Regions from separate parts of the Hymenobacter aquaticus genome, predicted to be linked through region 1. Evidence: riboswitches for the same ligand, from Rfam matches in the RefSeq annotation. Region 1 holds a riboswitch; each other region holds the start of a gene.
The links. A riboswitch is a leader RNA that binds a small molecule or an ion and turns the genes downstream of it on or off. The one in region 1 is predicted to bind S-adenosylmethionine.
Positions count from the first base shown of each region.

Region 1 (7,595 bases):
GGCCTCAACCTGGATTTTATCTACTCGCTCATCAAGAACCCGGCGTACGCCACCGGTACCACGGCCGTTTTGCTGCTGCTGGCCGGCCGCCTGTTCGACGGCATCACGGGCGTGAACGGCCTGATTGTCGTCACGTCCCCGCGCTACCGCTTCGACTTGATTTTCAACCTGTCCTTGGCTGGCATCACCATCCTGCTCAACCGCCTGCTGATTCCGCCGCTGGGCATCACCGGCTCGGCCCTGGCCACGCTCTTCGCCATCGTGGCCATCAACACGGCCCGGACGTGGTTTGTGTGGTACAGCTACCGGTTGCAGCCCTTCACCTGGCGCATTCCGGTGGTGCTGGCCGTAGCCGTGGCCTCGGGCCTGCTGGTATGGCTGCTGCCAGTCCTGCCCTCCAAGCTACTGACTATGCTCATGCGCGGCACGGTGCTCACGGCCCTCTACGGCGGGGCCCTGCTACTGCTGGGCCTGGTGCCCGAAGCCCAGCCCCTGCTGCGCAAGCTGCTGAAACGCCCCCAACAGTAGTAGCCAGGGTATCATCGAACGAGGTAGAGACGCGTATTCGCGTCTCAATCGTTGCTGACGTTGTTACGGCACGCGCCCAGTCGTTCAACGATTGAGACGCGAATACGCTTCTCTACCTCGTTCTGGTTAGCAGCTGATCGGCACACGCGCAGACGATGAATACTTTGTTTGTATCTATTCTTCTTAAAAGAAGAGTGGCTCTTAAGCCCTTGGTGGTCGTCCTTCTTTTAAGAAGAGCCTATCCTAAGCCCTTGGAAGGCATCCTTCTTTTAAGAAGAGCCTATCCTAAGCACTTAGGAGGCACCCTTCAGATCTGAAGAGGCTATCCTAAGCCGTTGAGAAGCACTCTTCAGATCTGAAGGACGACCAAAAAGCCCTTGGAAGGCACCCTTCAGATCTGAAGGGTGCTTCCCAAGGGCTTTTTGGTCGTCGGCGCCTATACTTATTCTGCGGCCTGCTGCTGCCGCAGCTTGCTGTGCTTCTTGCCGTAGCCGTAGTAGATGGCCAGGCCGATAGCCAGCCAGACGAAGAGGCGAATCCAGGTATCCAGGGGCAGCGACACCATCATCAGCAGGCAGGTCAGGATGCCCAGGATGGGGACCAGGGGCACCCAGGGCGTGCGGAAGCCGCGGGGGGCGTTGGGCTCTTTCTTGCGCATGATGAGCACGCCCAGGCACACCATCACGAAGGCGAGCAGGGTGCCGATGCTGGTCATTTCGCCCACCACCGAAATCGGCACGAAGCCCGCAAACAGGCTGATGAACACGCCCAGCAGCAGATTGGACTGCAACGGGGTGCGGAACGTGGGGTGTACCTTGGCAAACACCGGCGGCAGCAGCCCATCCTTCGACATGGAGAAGAACACCCGGCTCTGCCCCATCAGATCAACCAGAATCACGGAGGTGTAGCCAATGAGAATGGCCACGATGATGGCCGAGCTGAGCCAGGCGTAGGGCGTTTTCTCGATGGCAATGGCCACCGGCGCGGCGCTGTCCTTGAACTCGGTGTAGTTGGCCAGCCCGGTCATGACGTGGCCGAAGAGCACGAACAACACGGTGCACACCAGCAACGAGCCGATGATGCCGATGGGCATGTTGCGCTGCGGGTTCTTGGTTTCCTGGGCCATCGTGGCCACGATGTCGAAGCCGATGAAGACGAAGAACACCACCCCGGCCCCGCGCAGGATGCCGCTCCAGCCGAACTCCCCGAACGTGCCGGTGTTCTGCGGAATGTAGGGTTGATAGTTGGCCGGGTCGATGTATTGCCAGCCCAGGGCAATGAACACGAGCACCACCGCCACCTTGAGGCTCACCACCAGCGCGTTGAACCAGGCCGAGCCCTGGGTGCCGCGCACGATGATGGCCGTAATGGCCAGCACGATGAGCATGGCCGGCACGTTGACCAGGCCCGAGATGACCGAGCCGTCGGCCAGAGTGGCCTGCTCGAAGGGCGACATCACCAGCTGGGCCGGAATGTGCAGGTTGAACTTGCCCAGCACCCGCACCAGGTACTGCGACCAGCTGATGGCCACCGTGGCGGCCCCCACCGAGTACTCCAGAATCAAATCCCAGCCGATGATCCAGGCAAACAGCTCGCCCATCGTGGCGTAGGAATAGGTGTAGGCCGAGCCGGCCACGGGCACCATGGAGGCAAACTCGGCGTAGCACAGCGCCGAGAAGGCGCAGCCCACCGCCGCTACGAGAAAGGACAGGGTCACGGCCGGGCCGGCGTTGTTGGCGGCGGCAATGCCGGTGAGCGAGAACAAGCCCGCCCCAATGATGACGCCGATACCGATGGCAATCAGGCTGAAGCCGCCCAGACTTCGTTTCAGGGTGCCGGCCCCCGTTTCGGCTGCTTCCGCGCGGAGCAGCTCCAGTGATTTTTTAAGCATAAGAGGAAATGGCGCGAAGCCCGGCTTCGCGAGAGAGTAAGCGACACCCATCCCGCGCAGCGCAGCCACGCAGGCGCACACGGCGGGGCCGGCCGGGAACCGGCGCGGGCATCAGAAAAGAGAGACGGAAAAGGCAATGGGGCGCGGCCTCAGGCCGCGCCGGGGCTCAGGGCCCGACGCTTCAACAACAGCAACAACAGCCAGCCAGCCGCGCCCGGCGGCGCACAGGAGCAAGAGAGGAAACGGGGCGGTTGGGGAAGCAGTCCACGGCAACTTGTTTTTATATGAGCAGGAATTGGCACCGTTCCGGCAGTTGCGGATGGTTGCCGACGCTTCTTCGAGCCTGTCTCTCAGCGCCTCTGTATAAAAACAATCCTTTGGAGTAAAGAATTGATGGCACAAAGGTAGCCCCGCCCCCACCGGATTTGCAAACCCGACGGCCGGGCCGCCCCCGGCGCGCCCCAACCAATTGCCCGCAAAAGCAGTAGGTGCCACCACCGGCCCACCCGCGCCCCGCACTTTCCTCTGACCTGGCAACTTCCTCCCGTGATGCATCCAACGCTTAAAAAAACGCTTCAGATTACCGGCTACGCCGCCGCCTCGCTCGTGGGCATCGTGGGCGTATACGCGGCTTCGTCCTTTGTTTTGTCGCGCATCCCGGTCAACACCCACGACCAGGACCCGGCCGAAGACGTGGATATCTACATTCTCTCCAACGGGGTGCACACCGACATCGTGGTGCCCGTGCGCAGCCGCTACATCGACTGGAGCGAGCTGGTGCCCTTCCAGAACACGCCCGCTAATGATACGTCGGCGCCCTACGTGGGCTTCGGCTGGGGCGACAAGGGCTTCTACCTCGACACGCCCACCTGGGCCGAGCTCAAGCCCAGCACCGCCTTCAAGGCCATGTTCTATTTGAGCTCCTCGGCCATGCACGTCACCTTCCACCAGCGCCTGCAGGAGGGCGACGACTGCGTGAAGATCCGCATCAGCCAGGCCGAGTACGCCCGCCTGATCGACTACATCAAAGGCAGCTTCGACTACGACGCCCAGGGCCGCCCCCAGCACATCCGGGGCCACAGCTACGGCCAATATGATGCCTTCTACGAAGCCAAGCGCACCTACAGCTTCCTGTTTACCTGCAACACCTGGGCCAATAACGGCCTGAAAGAAAGCGGGCAGCGCGCCTGCTTCTGGACGGCCCTGGACTCGGGCATTTTCTACCAGTACCGCCACCGCGGCCCCCACGTGGTGAGCAACATCGTGCGGCGGGCGGCGTCCTACGCGGGCTTGGCCAGCCCCAGCCGCAGCCGGTAGCAGTTCATGGCCGTGTCGCCGAGCTGCTCGAGCAGCTTGTAGTTGGCCACCGCCCCCACCGCCGCCCCAATGACGGGCACCAGCTGGGCCAGCTTGGCCAGGTCGATGTAGTCGCGGTACTCCTGCTGAAACGCGCGCCAGTCGAAGGCCTGGGGGTCGGTGGGCAGCGTGTGGCGGTAGGCGTCCCAGTCGGCCAGCCGGCGGTAGACCTGGTTGCGGCTGTGCTGGCTAGAGAAGGCCAGCTGAAAGACGTGCAGCAGGTAGAGCCGCTCGGTGTAGTCGTGGGCGTCGAAGCCGTAGAGGGCGGCCACTTCGAAGAGCAGCTTAAGCTTGAGGCTGAGCAGCAGGGGAAAATCGGCCAGGCCCAGCAGCAGGCCGCCCGCGCCGGTCACGGCGCCTTCAGCGGCGGCCGTGGTGCGGTAGAGCTTCACGTGCTGGCGCACGGCGTTTTCGCGCGCCTCCAGGGTGGCATCCTGCAAGGGCCGGCGGGAGGTGTAGCGCGAGCCCAGCAGCACGCCCTGCACCATCTGCCGGATGGCGGCCGTAAGCACGCGGTGCACTTTTTCGGGCAGCAGGTTATTGAGCCGGATCTGCACCCGGCGGGCAAAGCGGTTCAGATACGACGGGGGGCGCTGCATCTTTTGCTGCCACTGCCGTAATTCTTCCCGGGCCTGCTCTTCGTAAGTGCTCATGGCCCAAGATAGCAAAGGCGGCGCTGTCGGGCGCCGCCTTTGCTGCCCGCCGCGTGAGCAGCAAAGCCTAGTAGTTGTAGGAAACGCCCACCGACACGCCCGTCGACTTGCCCAGGTTGCGGCCCGCTACGTACTGGCTGGCTCCCAGCACCAGGCCCACGCCCTTGGCAATGGGCCGGAACACGCTGGCCCCCACGCGGGTGTAGTTGACGCGGGTAGCGGGGAAGTACAAGTCGAAGCCGGGCTGCAGAATGTCGGTGCCCTTATGGCTCGACTGCTGGAACGAGGCCCAGGCCTCAGCATAGAGCTTCAGGCCGGCGTAGCCCACCTTGGCGTCGGCAATGAAGGCGTTGGGCACCCGGTTGGTGCGCAGGCTGTAGCCGGCCTGCCCGGTCAGGAACACGCCCGAAGCCGTTTTGAGGTGGGCAATGCCCAGGGTATTGAACTTGGTAGCCCGGTTGCCGATGGCAATAATGTACTCCAGCCCCTTGTTCGACTGGTAGTTGCTGGCCGGCGTCGTGACGCCCACCACGCCCAGCAGATCCAGCACGCTGTTGCCCACGGTGGCAGAATAGGCCTTGAACTTGAGCAGGCCCGAAATGTCCTGCAAGCCGCTGCGGCTGTTGGCGTAGCCCTGCCCATTCCCCTCGCCCTCCGACTTAATGTAAGGCAGGCTGACCACGGCCTCAATCTCGTCGGTGATACCGTAGTTGGCGTACACGCTCACCGAGGAAACCTTGATTTCCCGGAAAATCGGCACTTCCCTGACTTTCTCGGGCACCAGGAATACGCTTTTGTACTGCTCGGCCGTGCCCGTAAACGAAACCGAGCCGTGGCCTTTGCCCACCATGAAGCCGCTGACCAAACTCTGGGCCCGGGCGGGGGAGGCTGCTGCTGCCAGCGCAGTGGCGAGCAGCAGGGAAAACGAGTAAATCTTGTGCATACAGGCAGAAAAAGGGAGTAAACAGGTCGGAAAGAGTGCGTTGCCCCGGAAAAACAATACTACTGGCATACTGTTCAGCTTTCCCGGGCCGCAGATTTACGCGGCGGGTTTCACCGGCGGATTTCCGGGCCCGGAAATTATTTTTTTGGGTGGTCCGGACCGGAAAATCCACTGGTACAGCCCGTTCGTTTGTATGCCCAGTTACGGTCCCGTACTCTCGCCCCTTTTCTAACCGCCTGTTGCCCATGAACTACCCCTTACCCTCCCTGGCCGCCGCCCTTTTTGTGGCCGCTCTCACCTTTTCCGGCTGTTCCAAGAGCACGGAGGCCGACCCCTCCATTGCCGGCATTGCCGTAGCCAACGACGACTTCAGCGTGCTCGAAGATGCGGCTATCCGCGGGGGCGTCGTTGAGATATTGTCCAACAAGAACCCGGCCGACCCCCAGGGCAACTATACCGTCTTTGCGCCCGACAACTCGGCCTTTGCCCGCCTGGGGTTGCGGCAGGCCACCGATTTGCAGGCCCTGCAAACGAGCTTTCTGACCAGCACCCTGTTCTACCACGTTACGGGGGGCACCCTGGCCGGCAGCGCCCTGCTGCCCGGTTCCTCGTCGGCCTCAGCCCTGGGCCCGGTGCGCCGCATCGTGAGCCGCAACGGCAGCCGCTACGTGAATGGCTCCCGCATCGTGGCCACTGACGTGAAGGCCTCCAACGGCACGGTCCACGTCATCGACAAAGTACTGCTGGCCACCGGCGCCGACGTGGTGCAGTCGGCCGTGGCCGTCAGCACCTCCAAGGTGTTTGTCAAGCCCGATTTGCAGTACCTGGTTTACGCCGTGGTGTACTGCGGCCTGCGCGAGGCTTTGTCGGAAGGCAGCCCCCAACTCACGGTGTTTGCCCCCAACGACCAAGCGTTCAAAGACCTCTATAAGCAGTTTGGCATCACCCTCACCGAACCCAAGGACCTGGAAAAGCTGCCCAACGCCAAGGAAACCCTGACCAAGGTGCTGCTGGGTCACGTGGCGCTGGGCAGCCAGAGCGGGCAGTTCACCCAGTTTACCACGGAACTGCCGGCCAATGCCACGCTACCCACGCTGGGCGGCGGCAACCTGCTTTTCGGCGACTTTAGCAGCGGCTTGCTGCCCGTGCGCGGCGAAGGCAACGGCACCACCAGCGCCGGCATGACTATTCCCGACATCCTCTGCACCAACGGGGTAGTGCACGTTATTGACCGAGTTCTGCTACCGAAGTGATAAACTGAGGTAATATCCCTACTTTTGCGGCTATATTACACAGGTATAGCCCTATAGGTCAGAAGGCCATCCTGTTCTGCTTCCAGTTCTTTGCTCTGCCTGCGCTCCTATTGTCACTAGGGCGGTGCCTCATTCCTGAGCGTGCCGGCCCTGCTTACTGTCTTTTCATGAGTAACAAATTTGCCGGCTTGCTGTGGAGCTGGCTACTTCTGCTCACTTTCTCGATCGGGGCTAACGCCCAGAATCAACCGACCACACCGGCCCCGGCCGCGGCGGCTCCGGCCACCAAAATTGCCCTGGATGGGCAGTGGAAGGGGGAGCTGCCAGTGCCGGGCGGCAGCCTGCCCGTCGTTGTTACGATTACGGACCTGGCGGGCGGCGGCTATTTTGCCGTGCTTGACGTGCCGGCTCAGCGCATCAGCCACGCGATTCTGAACGTGCAGCAGCGCGCCGATACGCTGTTCTTCAGCTCCGATGAACTGGGGTGCCGCTTCACAAGCCAGCGCTCGGCCGACGGCAAGCAGTTGGCCGGCCTTTGGAAGCTCCAAACGTATCAGACTCCGCTTACCCTGATATTTTCGGCCAAGTCGGGACCGTCGAAAAACTTCAAGTTTCCGCCGCCCTACCGGGTCGAAGAAGTATCGTTTATCAATACCCAGGACAATATCCGCTTGAGCGGTACGCTGAGCGTGCCGCCCGGGGAGGGCCCTTTTCCGGGGGTGGTCCTGATCAGCGACATGGGCCCCCAGGACCGCGACGCGACGCAGGGGGAATTCAAGATGTTTGGCGCCCTGGCCGACTTCATGGCCCGCCACGGGGTGGCCGTGCTGCGCCTCGACGACCGGGGCGTGGGCCAGTCGCAGGGCGACTACACGACGGCGACCACCGCCGACCTGGTGCGGGATGCGCAGTTGGGTTTGAACTTTCTGCGGACCCGGCCCCTGATTGACTTCGGTAAGCTGGGCCTGATT
Region 1 is NZ_SRLC01000001.1:1,596,110-1,603,704, forward strand. It holds gene E5K00_RS06525 (lipopolysaccharide biosynthesis protein) at 1-528, shown strand, start outside; gene E5K00_RS06530 (amino acid permease) at 971-2,419, opposite strand; SAM riboswitch class I at 2,697-2,789, opposite strand; gene E5K00_RS06535 (TIGR02117 family protein) at 2,969-3,736, shown strand; gene E5K00_RS06540 (EcsC family protein) at 3,700-4,428, opposite strand; gene E5K00_RS06545 (hypothetical protein) at 4,496-5,371, opposite strand; gene E5K00_RS06550 (fasciclin domain-containing protein) at 5,617-6,624, shown strand; gene E5K00_RS06555 (alpha/beta hydrolase family protein) at 6,792-7,595, shown strand, end outside.

Region 2 (7,595 bases), 1.1 Mb from region 1:
AAGCCCACTACAGCAAGCCCGAAATCCTGCAGCTCTACCTGAACCTGGTGCCCTACGGCGGCAACATCGAGGGCGTGAAGTCGGCGGCCCTGCTCTACTTCCAGCAGCCCCCCGACTACCTTTCCCTGGCCCAGACCGTGACGTTGGCCATCATCCCGAACCGGCCGCGGGGCTTGGTGCTGGGCCGGCACAACGCGGCCATCCGGCAGGAGCGCAACCGGTGGCTGCGCCGTTTCGGAGAGCAGAGCCTGTTTCCCCGGCCGGACATTGCCGATGCCCTGCTCGAGCCGCTGGACGTGCAGCGTCACGCGGCCCCCACGCTGGCGCCCCACCTGGCCCGGCGGCTGGTGCGGCAGTTTCCCGGCCGGGCCAGCATAGCCTCCACGTTGCAGCGCGGTAAGCAGGCCAAGGCCGAGGATCTGACCCGCAACTACGTGCGCCGCCTGCGGGAGCTGGGCATCAGCAACGCGGCCGTGCTGGTGGTCAACAACCGCACCCGGGCCGTGGAAGCCTACGTGGGCTCGGCCGACTTCCAGGACAGCTTCACCAAAGGCCAGAACGATGGGGTGCAGGCCGTCCGCTCGCCGGGCAGCACGCTCAAGCCCTTCCTCTACGCCCTGGCGCTGGACCAAGGCCTGGTGACGCCCAAGCTGCTGCTGCCCGACGTGCCGACCAACTTCGGCGGCTACCAGCCCGAAAACTTCGACAAGCGCTGCAACGGCGAAGTGCCCCTGGACCGCGCCCTGGCCTATTCGCTCAACATTCCGGCCGTGCGGGTGCTCTCGGAGCTGGGCGTGCCCACCTTTACCACCCAGCTGCGGGCCGCCGGCTTCCGCACCGTGGCCAAACGTGCCCCCCACCTGGGCTTGAGCACCATTCTGGGCGGCTGCGGGGCCACGCTCGAAGAGCTGACCAACCTCTACGTGACCCTGGCGGCCGGTGGGCAGTACGGGCCCCTGCGCTTCGCCAGTAATAGTGAAGAGCGAAGAAGTAGAAATGAGCCGGCAGCCCCGGGCCGGAAGCAACAGCAGTCAGCCAAACCAACCCAACACTCAACCCTCTTTTCCGAGGCCTCGGCGTTTCTCATCACCGACATCCTGGCCCAGCTCACCCGCCCCGATTTGCCCGTGGGCTACGAAACCAGCCTCCGCCTGCCCAAGATTGCCTGGAAAACCGGCACCAGCTACGGCCGCCGCGACGCCTGGAGCATCGGCTACAACCGGGAGTACACCATCGGGGTGTGGGTGGGCAACTTCAGCGGGCAGGGCAGCCCGGCCCTCACCGGCTCCGACATTGCCACGCCCCTGCTCTTCGACTTGTTTAACACGCTGGCCTACAACTCGCCCAACAACTGGTTTCAGCCGCCCGCCAGCCTCGATTTCCGGCTGGTGTGCGCCGAAACCGGCCGGCCGCCGGGCGAGAATTGCCCCAACCAGATTATCGACTACTTCCTGCCCGGCGTGTCGGCCGGGCTGCGCTGCCAGCACCAGAAAGAGGTCCTGCTTTCGGCCGACGGGCAATACACCTACTGCCGGGCCTGCGCGCCGGCCACCGGCTACCGGCGCGAACTGTACCCCAACCTGCTGCCGGAAGTGGCCGCTTTCAAGGAAGCCCAGGGCATACCCTACCGCCGCCAGCCGCCCCACAACCCCGCCTGCCAGCTCGTGCGCGGCGGCCGCGACCAGGCCCCGGGCATTACCTCGCCCCTGGCCAACACCGAGTACGTGCTGACCAAAGGCGAGCAGCAACAGCTGCTGCTGAGCTGCACCACCGACAACGAGGTACGCCAGGTGTCGTGGTACGTCAACGACCAGTTTCTGCGCACGGCCGCGGCTACCGAGCGGGTATTCTTCCGCCCGCCGACTGGCGCGGTCAAGATTTCCTGCGCCGATGACCACGGCCGCAATACGGACATTCAGATTGTGGTAAACGAGTTGTAAGACCAGTTCCGGCCCGCAACTCGTAGCACTGTAGCCGGGCTCTACGGTCAATTTATGCCGTGCGGAAATAAGACAAGGTTGCCAGCAGTCATAGCTTAGTGCAATATCCATCATAACTTTAGGTAATAATAATTTTGGAATACAACTATACTGCCCATAGTTTACATCCAATCACAACAACTTGCATTACAATAATTTACATCCAATACCAACAGTAATCAATCAGCTATCCGCATTATAACTTGCAATTATGAAATTCCTGCTATTACCTTTGTAGTACCAATTCTTTCCCCATCAAAGGATTGTTTTTATACAGAGGCGTGGAGAGACAGGCTCGACGAAGCGCCGGCAACCACCGCAAATGCGGAACGGTGCCAAGTCCTGACCATATAAAAACAACGTCGTCGTGAAAACCTTGTCCAACGCCCGCACTTCTTCTCCGACCTTCTCTGCTGCTTTACAGCCTGGATGTTGTGGCATGATGATGTGCTGTCGGTGTTGGTAGCAGGCCACGTCCCTTCCTTTTCCTGCCGTGCCCTAAGCTCCGTTAGCTGAGCTGCTTGGGCACAACCTTTTTCCTGACTACCGCAGGTTAGTCGGCCCGCCGCCGCGCTACGCTTTAGCGCCCCGGGCATCCCGAAAGCCGGTGTTTCCGCTGCGGAAAACCACATCCTCTTCGAATCATGCAAGTAGCCTCTGAGGCGCTGGTCCCGAACCTGCGCCAGCAGCTCGCCGGGCGTTCCGCCGTGGAAGTGCTGACGGCCGTAGCCGCGCAGTTTCCCGGTACTGCCACGTTCTCGACGTCCTTCGGCCTGGAAGACCAGATCATCACCCACCTGATTTTCGAGCACCACCTGCCGATTAAGGTTTTCACCCTGGACACGGCCCGCAACTTCCAGGAAACCTATTCCACCTGGAATAAAACCCTGCGGCGCTACGGCCAGGCCATTGAGCCCTACTTCCCGCAGCAGGCCAGCGTAGAGCAGCTCCTGCGCGAAAAAGGCCCCAACAGCTTCTACGACAGCGTGGACAACCGCAAGGAGTGCTGCGGCATCCGGAAAGTAGAACCGCTACGCCGGGCCTTGCGGGGCCAGCAGGCCTGGTTTACCGGCATCCGGGCCGAGCAGTCGGCCAACCGCCAGGACATGCACGCGGTGGAGTGGGACGCCGGCCACCAGCTCCTCAAGTTTCACCCCTTGTTCGATTGGACTTTCGAGCAGTGCTGGGACTTTGTGCACGCGCACAGCATCCCGTTCAACCCGCTGCACCAGCAGGGCTTCGTGAGCATCGGCTGCGCGCCCTGCACCCGGGCCATCCGGGCCGGCGAGGATTTCCGGGCCGGGCGTTGGTGGTGGGAAGACCAGTCGGCCAAGGAGTGCGGCCTGCACGGCACCCACAACGGCCCCGACCCGGTGGTGGAGCCGGTTTTGGCCAATTAGTCCGCTTGTCATCCTGAGCTTTGCGAAGGACCTTATCACACCAGAACGAGTCGGTGCAACGATACTCGTTCAACTGCCAAAGGTCCTTCGCTCTGCTCAGGATGACAGAATAAACAACTGACATCAGAGCTATATGAGTACCCCCCATTTCGATTACCTCGACCGGCTCGAAGCCGAAGCCATTCATATTCTGCGGGAAGTAGCGGGCCAGTTTGAGCGGCCAGCCCTGCTGTTTTCGGGCGGCAAAGACTCCATCGTGCTGACGCGCCTGGCCGAAAAAGCCTTCCGCCCCGGCCGCTTCCCCTTCCCGCTGGTCCACGTCGATACCGGCCACAACTTCCCCGAGGTGCTCCAGTTCCGCGACGCGCTGGCCGCCGAGCTGGGCGAAAAGCTCATCGTGCGCTCGGTGGAGGACACCATCAAGCGGCAGCGCCTGCGCGAGCCGGGCGGCAAGTTTCCTAGCCGCAACCCGCTGCAAACCTACACCTTGCTCGAAACCATCGAAGAGTTTCAGTTTGACGCCTGCATCGGCGGGGCCCGGCGCGACGAGGAAAAGGCCCGGGCCAAGGAGCGCATCTTCTCGGTGCGCGACGAGTTCGGGCAGTGGGACCCCAAGCGGCAGCGGCCCGAGCTCTGGAACGTGTACAACGGCCGGATTCAGCGCGGCGAAAACGTGCGCGTGTTCCCGATTTCGAACTGGACCGAGCTGGACGTGTGGCGCTACATTCAGCGCGAAAACATTGCCCTGCCCAGCATCTACTTCGGCCACCCGCGCACCTGCGTGGTGCTGCCCAGCGGCCAGCTTTTGGGCCTGAATGAGCACCTGCGCCTCGACGAAACCGACGAAATCGTGGAGCGCCAGGTCCGCTTCCGCACCGTCGGTGACTCGACCTGCACCGCCGCCGTGGAAAGCGACGCGGCCACCATCGACGACATCATCCAGGACCTGCTCAGCGCCAAAGTCAGCGAGCGGGGCGCTACCCGCCTCGACGACAACATCTCCGAAGCCGGCATGGAAGACCGCAAACGCAACGGCTATTTCTAAACGGTGAATTAGTGACTTAGCGATTTAGTGAGTTGTCGTTCTGCCTGCGCAGATGCCTAACAACTCCCAAAATCGCCAACCAACTCACTAATTCACTAACTCACTAATTCACAGATGGATCTTCTCCGATTTATTACCTGCGGCAGCGTCGACGACGGCAAGAGTACGCTCATTGGCCGTTTGCTCTACGATTCTGATTCCGTGTCCTTGGACGTGCTGGCGGCCCTGGAAAACCGGCCTACCGTGCACGGCACCGTGGATTTAGCCTTGCTGACGGACGGCCTGCGCGCCGAGCGCGAACAGGGCATTACCATCGACGTAGCCTACAAGTACTTCACCACGCCCCGCCGCAAGTTCATCATCACCGACGCGCCGGGCCACGTGCAGTACACCCGCAACATGGTCACCGGCGCTTCGACTGCCGATTTGGCCATCGTGCTGGTCGATGCCCGGCAGGGCGTGGTGGAGCAGACACGCCGTCACTCGCTCATTGCCTCGCTCGTGGGCATCCGGCACTTCGTGCTGGCCGTGAACAAGATGGATCTGGTGGGCAACGACCAGGCCGTGTTCGACCAGATTGTGGCCGACTACGCCGCCGTGGCCGACCAGCTCAAGCTACCCCAGGTAACGGCCATTCCCATCAGCGCCCTGCTCGGCGACAACATCGTGACGCGGTCCAAGAACCTGAGCTGGTATACCGGGCCCAGCCTGCTGGAGCACCTGGAAAGCGTGCCGGCCTTCGAGGAAGCCGCCATTGGCGAGCCCCGCTTCCAGGTGCAGTTCGTGATTCGGCCCCAGACCGACGACTACCCCGACTACCGCGGCTACGCCGGCCGCATCCAGAGCGGGGAGTACCGCCGGGGCGAGCGGGTCCACATTCTGCCCAGCGGCCAGGAGTCGGTGATTGAGGCCATTGAGGTCAACCAGCAGGAAGTGGACAGCGCCGCCGCGCCCCAGGCCGTGGTGCTGCGCCTGGCCGACGACGTGGACATCAGCCGCGGCGACTCCATCGTGCCCGTCGGCAGCCAGATTCACGTGGCCAAAGAGCTGGAAGCCACGATTTGCTGGATGGACGAGCGGCCCCTGTGGCCCGGCCGCAAGCTGCTGGTGCAGCACCACTCGGCGGTGGTCAAGGCCGTCGTGTCGGCTATTACCTACAAGGTGAACGTGCGCACGTTTGGCCGCGCCGCCACCGAGTCGGCCCAGCTCAACGACATCGTGGGCATCCGCCTCAAAACCGCCGCCCCGCTGGTGGTGGATTCCTACCAGCAGAACCGCGCTACCGGCGCCTTTATCCTCGTCGATGAGCTCAGCGGCGACACGCTGGCCGCCGGCATGGTGGAGGCCATGCAGAATAGCTTCGTGCCCGAGCCTTTGGGCTTCACGATTTAAGATTTAGTGCTTGGTGCTTAGTGCTTAGTGCTTGGTCCTTGGTCCTTGGTCCTTAGCAGCAAGAGAACAGAACATCAGGCTCTCCTACTGTCCTTTACCAACACTTCTATTTCTGTAGCAAAGGCCAACAGCCCCAGACACCAAGCCCCAAGCCCCAAGCCCCAAGCCCCAAGCACTAGGCACCAAGCACCAGGCACCAAGCACCAGGCACCAGGCACCAAAAACTATGTCCAACTTCCCACCCCCAGTTCCCCGCCTGACCGTGCTCGGCGCGGGACCCGGCGACCCGGAGCTCTTCACGCTGAAAGGCGTGCGGGTGCTGGGCGAGGCCGACGTGGTGCTCTACGACGCGCTGGCCAACAACGACCTGCTGGGCTACGTGCGGCCCGGTGCCCCGCAGATTTTCGTGGGCAAGCGGCGCGGCCTGCGCAGCTACCACCAGGACGAAATCAACGCCCTGATTGTGGATAGCGCCCGCCAGCACGGCCACGTGGTGCGGCTCAAGGGCGGCGACCCGTTCGTGTTTGGCCGGGGCCGGGAGGAAATGCTCTACGCCGAGCAGCACGGCCTGCGCACCGACTACGTGCCCGGCATCAGCAGCGCGGTGGCCGCCGCCGGCAGCGTGGGCATTCCCGTCACGCACCGCGGCAGCAGTGAGGGTTTCCAAGTGGTTACGGCCACTACGGCCACCGGCGAATTGTCGGCCGCCGTGCGGGAAGCGGCCCGCTCCCGCACCACCACGGTCATTCTGATGGGCCTGAGCCAGCTGGGGCGCATCGTGGAGATTTTCAGTCAGCACGGGCAGAGCGGCACGCCGGCGGCCATCGTGCAGAACGGCACCCTGCCCGCCGCCCGCCTCGTGACGGGCCCGGTGCGGGAGCTGCCGATGCGGGCCGCGGCGGCCGGCATCGGGGCCCCGGCCATCATCATTATCGGCGAAGTAGCCCGCCTGGCCACAGCCGATGCGGCGATGCCGGCGGTGTTTTCCGAGCTGCTTTCCTACGCCGAAGTGGCTTAGAAAAAGGAGACAAAAGAACCTCATGCCTGATCTGGCGTCCGCGCAGTCGAAGTATCTCTACCGCAATGGTAACTCCTGACGTCTGCCACGAAGCGGTAGAGATGCTTCGGCTTCGCTCAGCATGACAATTACTCTGGCAACGTCAGCACGCGAGATTCCTCGCGCTGCTCGGAATGACGTCCTGGATTGCCCCTCCTACCCTCCTGCCCGCCTACCCTTCTAAACTGCCCTTCCGCCATGAGCCTTCTTTCGCAAGACCCTGCCCTGCCCCTGGGCCTCGACGACAGCACGTTGCAGCGCCTGACCACCGGCCTCTCCGACCAGCAGCTGATCTGGTTGAGCGGCTACTTTTACGGCCGCACCGCGGCGGGCCGCCGCGAGTTGCAAAGCGCCCAGTCGGTGCCACAGGTGGCGGCCCCAGCGGCGGCTTCCAAGCTGACGATTCTGTACGGCTCCCAGACCGGCAACAGCAAGAAAGTAGCCCAGCAAACGGCCGAGAAAGCCAAGCAGCGCGGCGTGCAGGTGACGGTGCAGGACGTGAACGACTACGCCACCCGGGCCCTCAAAACTGAGCAGCAGCTCTTGCTGGTGGTCAGTACCCAGGGCGAGGGTGAGCCGCCGGTAGCGGCCGAGGAGCTGCACCAGTTTCTGCTCAGCAACCGCGCGCCCAAATTGCCCGATTTGCGCTACTCGGTGCTGGCCCTGGGCGACAAAAGCTACGTGCAGTTCTGCCAGACCGGCCGGGAGTTTGATGAGCGCCT
Region 2 is NZ_SRLC01000001.1:2,710,398-2,717,992, forward strand. It holds gene pbpC (penicillin-binding protein 1C) at 1-1,940, shown strand, start outside; SAM riboswitch class I at 2,246-2,336, shown strand; gene E5K00_RS11240 (phosphoadenylyl-sulfate reductase) at 2,624-3,379, shown strand; gene cysD (sulfate adenylyltransferase subunit CysD) at 3,513-4,424, shown strand; gene E5K00_RS11250 (sulfate adenylyltransferase subunit 1) at 4,539-5,816, shown strand; gene cobA (uroporphyrinogen-III C-methyltransferase) at 6,043-6,834, shown strand; gene E5K00_RS11260 (assimilatory sulfite reductase (NADPH) flavoprotein subunit) at 7,072-7,595, shown strand, end outside.
Region 2: linked by a shared signal. The riboswitch ahead of E5K00_RS11240 (phosphoadenylyl-sulfate reductase) and the one ahead of E5K00_RS06530 (amino acid permease) in region 1 are both predicted to bind S-adenosylmethionine.

Region 3 (7,595 bases), on a different contig from region 1:
CTCCGTCCGCTCGCCGCTGGCGCGCTTCGACCCCGCCGATGCGGCCGCGTGGCGCTATGCCTACACGCAACCCCGCTACGACCTGCGCTTCAGCCTGAAGAGCAGTGTGAGCCTGGCCGGAAAATGGGGCCAGGTCAGCCTGAGCGGGCAGTACCGGGCCGGGGCGCCGTTCACCCGCATCAGCGGGGGCCAGCCCGTGCCGGGCACCCCCGACTTCCAGCCCCTGTACCCGGCCCAGCCCAATGCCAGCTACCTGCCCAACTACTTCCGCCTGGATGTGTCGGCCAGCCGCAGCTTTGCGGCCCCCAGCGGCCGGGGTGCCACCATCGTCTACGTCGTGCTGAACAACGTCACCAACCAGCGCAACATCAGCCGCTATGTCTACTCGGCCGACTACAGCCAGCGGCAGGGCGAGACCCTGCTGCACCGCATGTTCTACCTGGGCCTCGTGCGCAACTGGCACTGATGCCTCCCCCTATACCAGCTCGCTCTTCACGGCCAGCTTGATGAGGGCAGCCGTGTTGTTGACCCCGAACTTCAGCAGGATATTGCGCCGGTGGGTATCGACGGTGAAAGGGCTCAGAAACAGCTTTTCCGAAATTTCCTGGTTGGTAAACCCATCGGCCAGCAGGCCCAGAATTTCCTTCTCGCGGCGCGTCAGGGCGGGTACCGCGGCGGCCGCGGCCGGCGGGGCGGGCTCGTGCAGCAGCGTGTTCTGCACTTCCTCGCTGAAAAAGCGCCGGTCGCCGCACACCGCCGCCAGGGCTTCGGCCAGCTCGGCGGGGCGGGCACTTTTCAGCAGGTAGCCCGACGCCCCGTTTTGCATCATGCGCACCACGAAGGCTTTTTCGTTGAAGGTGCTCAGGCCCAGCACCCGCACGTCGGGGTGCGCCGCTTTCAGCAGCCGGCACGCCTCGATGCCGCTCATGTCGGGCAGGTTGATGTCGAGCAGCACCACGTCGGGCAGGGGCTGCTGGGCGCAGAAGGCCAGGGCGGCGGCAGCCGTGGTTACGCAGCCGGCTACCCGTACCTGGGGCAGGGGTTCCAGCAGCACTTTCAGGCCGGCAATGACCATTTCATGATCTTCGACCAGCAATACCGTAATTGTTTTCATAGCGTAGTGGAGAGGGCGGAGAATGAGAGAGCAGATGCAGCCGAGCTGTCAGCCGGTTGCGTCGATGGGAAAGGTAATAAACACGGAGGTACCCTGGCCGGGAACTGCCTGAATTTCGCAGCCCCCGTTCAGGTACTCGACGCGGGCCCGAATGCCTTTGAGCCCCGCCCCTTCCGGGCAGGCGGCGCGGGGCAGGCCCTGGCCGTCGTCTTCCACGACCAGGTTGGCCTGGTCGTCCTGCCGGATGAACTGCACCAGTACTTCGGTCGCCCGGGCGTGCTTGATGACGTTGTTGACCAATTCCTGCACGATGCGGTACACGGCCAGCTCCACGGGCTGCGGCAGCGGCTTTTCCAGGCCCAGCAGCTGGCAGCGCACCTGCAGCTGCCGGGCCTGGTGCACCCGGTTGCAAAACTCCTGCAGGGCCACGGCCAGGCCGAACTGCAGCAACACTTCCGGCATGAGATTGTGCGCCACGCGGCGCAGCTCCGTCACCGAGCTGTCGAGGTGGTCGAGGGCGGTAGCAAACAGCCCATTGTTACGCGCCGATAAGCCCGCGTCGGTTTGTACGCTGAGCAAGTACAGCTTGATGGTGGAGAGCATGCCGCCCAGGCCATCGTGCAGGTCGCGGGCCAGGCGGCGGCGCTCCTCCTCCTGGCCCTGCAGCACGGCATTGGCCACCGAGAGGCGGTACTCGTTGCGCAAATCCAGCAGCTGCCGCTCCTGCAGCAGCTGGGCCTGCCGGGCCAGCAGCTGCCGGTTGCGCAGGTTGAGGTAGCCCAGCACGCCCGCGACCAGCACCGCCAGCAGCAGGCCCGAGCAGGCCAGCAGCAGCAGGTTTTTTCGGCTCAGCTCGGCGGCCTGAAACTGGCGCTGCCGGCGCAGGCTCACGATCTGCTGCTCTTTCTGCTGGGTACGATACTGGTTTTCCAGCACGTTGATCTGGCGCTGGGTTTCTTCCTCGGCCACGCTGTGGCTCAGCTGCTGGTACTGCTTGTAGTAGGCCAGCGCCTGGGCCGGGTGCCCCCGCCGCTCCTCGGTTTGGGCCAGCTGCTCCAGGGCCCGGGCCCGCGACGCGGGTGCCTGGAGCCGCTCGAAAATAGCCGCGCTCTGCCGAAAAAGCCGCTCTGCCTCGTCGTAGCGCCGCGTAGCCAGCCGCACCGTGCCCAGGCTGAGGTAGAGGTCGGCCAGGGCCGACAGTTCGTTGCGCTGCTGCACCAGGGCTATTGCCTGCCGCAAGTTGGTGGCCGCCGCCGGGTAGTTGTGCTGCGCCAAGTGGTAGTCGGCCGTGTTCTGGTAGTAGCTATACAGATAGGAAGAAGTGGCCATCTGAGGCAGCAGCACCCGGGCCTGCTCCAGATACTGCCGGGTTTCGGGGTAGTGCCGCAGCTGCAGCAAGATGCTGGCCGTAGCCAGGTAGCTGCTGAAGCGGGCCTCCAGATCGGGGCGGGCCGCGGCAATACGGGCGCTGAAAGTCGCGTAGCGCAGCGCCTTGTCCATCTGGTTCAGCTCAAAAAACTGCCCGGCCAGGTTGTGGTAGGTGGTCACCAGCAAATCACTGTCGCCGGCCTGCACCAGGTAGCGGGCGGCCCGTAGCAAAAAGCCGGTGGCCTGCTGGTAGTCGTTTTCCCGCGAGCAGATGTTGCTCAGATTGACGTACGTCGCCGCCAGGCTTTTCAGCGCGCGCCCCGACCGGGTAGTGCGGTACAGCTGCTGGTAGATGGCGCGGGCCTGGTGAAAGTGCCGCCGGGCCAGGGCATGCCGCCCGGCATAGTCGTACAGGTTGCCCAGCACCAGATGCGCGGCGGCTACGGTGGCCTTGTCGCCTGAGCGGTGCGCCAGGGCCAGACCCTGGCGCGCGTAGCTCCAGGCCTGCACCGTATCGGAAGTGACGTAGCGGGGCACCAGCGCGTAAGCCGCCTGGGCGCGGGTAGTATCGGCCGGGGCCGTGCGCACCAGCGTCTTTAGGCTGTCCAGGGCGCGGTGTTGGGCCTCCGCCCGAAGCGGTGCTCCCAGCCAGCCCAGCAGCAGCAGACCCAGGGCGGAGGCGAGCATGGTAAGCCAGTTGTGCATACACGGCAAGCAGCGCCCCGTCCGTACCGAGCCGCGAAGCCGTCACGCCCGAGGGTGCCCGCTCCCGGCCCACGGCCCGAATACCGCGGGATACGGAGAGGCCTCGTTTGGATAATGGTACGAAGGTAAAGGAATGTATAATACTATATTTATTTATAAGGTACTTAATTTATCCTATACATCCTTGCGCCAGCCTGTTCCGGCCCGCTAGCTGCCAACGAAAAAGCCCCGCCGCAGAGAGTCTGCGGCGGGGCTTTGCACCTTTGTTTTTCGGCCCCTATTGCTTGGCTGCCACGGGTGCTTCCTCCAGGCTGGGGTAGTCAATGTAGCCTTTGTCGCCGCCGCTGTAGAACGTGGCCTGATCGGGCATGTTCAGGGCCGTACCCTGCTCGAAGCGTTCCACCAGGTCGGGGTTGGCAATGAAGGGCACGCCGAAGGCAATCAGGTCGGCTTCGTTGTTGGCCAGGGCGGCTTCAGCCGTTTCCTGGGTGTAGCCGCCGTTGAGAATAAACGGGCCGGTGAAGACCTTGCGCAGCTCGGCGGCGACGGCCGGCACGCCGGGCGCGGCGGCCATGGGGTGGCCGGGCAGGGCCTCAATGACGTGCAGGTACGCCAGCCCCAGAGCATTGAGCTGCTCGGCCACGTAGCGGAACGTCCGCACGCGGTCCGAGTCGGTGATGCCGCCCATTGCGCCGGTGGGGGCCAGGCGGATACCCACCCGGTCGGCCCCGAACACGTCGGCGGCGGCTTGCACTACTTCGAGGGCAAACCGGGCGCGGTTTTCTACGCTGCCGCCGTACTCGTCGGTGCGCTGGTTGGTGCCATCCTGAATAAACTGGTCGACCAGGTAGCCATTAGCGCCGTGGATTTCAACGCCGTCGAAGCCGGCTTCCTTGGCGTTGGCGGCAGCCTGACGGAAGTCTTCCACAATGGCCTTCACCTCGGCCGTTTCCAGGGCCCGGGGCGTCGGAATTTCCTGCATGCCATTGGTGGTATACGCCTGCACGCCCGTAGGCTGCACCGCCGACGGAGCCACCGGCAGCTCGCCGTTGTGGAAGTCGGGGTGGGAAATGCGGCCCACGTGCCAGAGCTGAATGAAGATGCGGCCCCCGGCGGCGTGCACCGCGTCGGTTACCTTGCGCCAGCCCGCTACCTGGGCCGCGGAGTAGATGCCGGGCGTGAAAACGTAGCCCACGCCCTGGGGCGACACCTGGGCGCCTTCGGTGATAATCAGGCCCGCCGAGGCGCGCTGCTCGTAGTATGTCACCGTCGAGTCGGTGGGTACGTTGCCGTCGTTGTTGGCCCGGCTGCGGGTCATGGGGGCCATTACCAGCCGGTTGGGCAGCGAAACGGCGCCCATCTGGAAGGGCGAAAAGAGGTTGGAAGCTTGGCTCATGATTGAGAATAATGAAGCAAAATGGAAAGCCGGCGCCGTGGCCGGCCGGATGTTGCTTCCCAACCAATGTACCTACATAAAAGTTTTACCCGACCGGCGGCGGCGCAGCGGGCCGCCGGTTGAACGTAAGCCGCCCGAATATTGCTAAAACAGCATTTAAGCGCCGTTTTCGCCCGCAAACAGTCAAGCAAATTGGAATAATTACCATCTTTTCTTCAAAACATAATATATTCCACCGGCAAGTACCGCCAGAATTGGATTCCGGATTTCCGCGCTGTATATTCGCTGTGTTACTTATCCAGAAAGACCGAGGGACTGGGCCCGACGACGTCTTAGCAACCTGAAATAAAACAAGGTGCTAACTCCCATTCCGAGGCTACGGCTCAGGAAGAAGATAAGTACGGCACGCGACTTTCCCGCGCGGCTCTTTCTGGATAAGGCAGTGTTTAGCCCCGTATTTCCCCAGAAGAGCCGATATGCAACCGACCACGCTTCGCCGCCCCGACTCCCCGCTTTACGACATTCTGCAGCAGCGCATCCTCGTGCTCGATGGTGCTATGGGCACCATGATTCAGCGCCACACGCTGGAGGAAGCCGACTTCCGCGGCACCCGCTTTGCCGACCACCCCAAGCCCCTGCGCGGCAACAACGACCTGCTCAGCCTGACCCGCCCCGACATCATCCGGGGCATTCACGCCGACTACTTCGCCGCCGGGGCCGACATGGTGGAAACCAACACGTTCAGCGGCACCACCATTGCCCAGGCCGACTACGGGCTGGAACACGTGGTCTACGAGCTTAATTACGAGTCGGCGCGCATTGCCCGGGAAGTCGCCGACGAGTTTACGGCCCGCAACCCCAGCAAGCCCCGCTTCGTGGCTGGCGCCATCGGGCCCACCAACCGCACCGCCTCGTTGTCGCCCGACGTGAACCGGCCCGGCTTCCGCGCCGTGACCTTCGATGAGCTGGCCACGGCCTACCTGGAGCAGGTGCGCGGGCTGGTGGAAGGCGGCTCCGACACGCTGCTCATCGAAACCATCTTCGATACGCTCAACGCCAAGGCGGCCCTGTTTGCGGTGCAGAAGTTCTTCGACGAGGGCGGCAAAGTGGTACCGGTCATGATTTCGGGCACCATCACCGACGCCTCGGGCCGCACGCTGAGCGGGCAGACGGTGGAGGCGTTCTGGAACTCCATCAGTCACCTGCCTTTGCTGAGCGTGGGCCTGAACTGCGCGTTGGGGGCCGACCAGCTCAAGATTTACATCAAGGAGCTGAGCCGCCTGGCCGACGTGCACATTTCGGCCTACCCCAACGCGGGCCTGCCCAATGCTTTCGGCGGCTACGACGAGTCGGCCCAGGAATTCGCGGCCATCGTCGAAAACTACCTTAAGGACGGCATCGTCACGGTGGCCGGCGGCTGCTGCGGCACCACGCCCCAGCACATTGCCGAGCTGGCCAAGCTGGCCGAGAAATACCAGCCCCGTCAGTTGCCCACGGTGCCCCGGGCCACCCGCCTGGCCGGCCTGGAGCCCTTCGGCATCTACCCCGATTCGCTGTTTGTCAACGTCGGGGAGCGGTGCAACGTGACCGGCTCCCGGGCCTTTGCCCGCCTGATTCGCACGGGGGCCTACGAGCAGGCCCTGCAAGTGGCGCGCGACCAGGTGGAAGGCGGGGCCCAGGTGCTCGACGTGAACATGGACGAAGGCATGCTCGACTCGGAGCAGGCCATGACGACGTTTCTAAACCTGATTGCCTCGGAGCCCGACATTTCCCGGGTGCCCATCATGATTGACTCCTCGAAGTGGAGCGTGCTGGAAGCGGGCCTCAAGTGCGTGCAGGGCAAGAGCATCGTCAACTCGATTTCGCTCAAGGAAGGCGAGGAAGTATTCCGGGAGCGGGCCCGCACCGTGCGCGCCTACGGGGCCGCCATGGTGGTCATGGCCTTCGACGAAAACGGCCAGGCCGACTCCTTCGAGAAGCGCGTCGAAATCTGCCGGCGCAGCTACGATATTCTGGTGAACGAAGTCGGTTTCCCGGCCCAGGACATCATTTTCGACCCCAACATCCTGACCGTGGGCACCGGCATGGAGGAGCACCGCAACTACGCGCTGGACTTCATTGAGGCCGTGCGGTGGATTAAACAGAACCTGCCCGGCGCCCTGACCAGCGGCGGCGTGTCGAACATCAGCTTCTCGTTCCGCGGCAACGACGTGGTGCGCGAGGCCATGCACTCGGCCTTCCTCTACCACGCCATCCGGGCCGGCCTGGATATGGGCATCGTGAACCCCGGGCAGCTGGGCGTCTACGACGAAATTCCCAAGGACCTTTTGGAGCTGGTGGAGGACGTGCTGCTCAACCGCCGCCCCGACGCCACCGAGCGGCTGGTGGACTTTGCCGACACCGTCAAGCAAAAAGACAAGGCCGAAGTAGTGGCCGACGCTTGGCGCAGCCTACCGGTAGCCGAGCGGCTGCAACATGCTTTAGTGAAAGGTATTACCGAGTTTATCGACCAGGACACCGAGGAAGTGCGCCAGCAGGTGGGCCGCCCGCTCGAAGTCATCGAAGGGCCGCTGATGGCCGGCATGAACGTGGTAGGGGACCTGTTCGGGGCCGGTAAGATGTTTCTGCCCCAGGTGGTGAAGTCGGCCCGGGTGATGAAAAAGGCCGTGGCTTACCTGGAGCCCTACCTCTTGGCCGACAAGCAGGGCTCGGAGCGGCAAACGGCCGGGAAGATTCTGCTGGCCACGGTGAAAGGCGACGTGCACGACATCGGCAAGAACATCGTGGGCGTGGTTTTGGCCTGCAACAACTTCGACATCGTGGACCTGGGCGTGATGGTGCCCCTAGAGCGAATTTTGGACGAAGCCGTGAAGCAGGAAGTCGACGTTATCGGCCTCAGCGGGTTGATTACCCCGAGCCTGGATGAAATGGTGTACGTGGCCCAGGAAATGGAAAAGCGCGGCCTCAAAACCCCGCTGCTCATCGGTGGGGCCACCACCTCCCGCCTGCACG
Region 3 is NZ_SRLC01000002.1:227,384-234,978, reverse strand. It holds gene E5K00_RS13860 (carboxypeptidase-like regulatory domain-containing protein) at 1-466, shown strand, start outside; gene E5K00_RS13855 (response regulator) at 476-1,114, opposite strand; gene E5K00_RS13850 (tetratricopeptide repeat-containing sensor histidine kinase) at 1,163-3,187, opposite strand; gene E5K00_RS13845 (alkene reductase) at 3,465-4,583, opposite strand; SAM riboswitch class I at 4,875-4,984, shown strand; gene metH (methionine synthase) at 5,060-7,595, shown strand, end outside.
Region 3: linked by a shared signal. The riboswitch ahead of metH (methionine synthase) and the one ahead of E5K00_RS06530 (amino acid permease) in region 1 are both predicted to bind S-adenosylmethionine.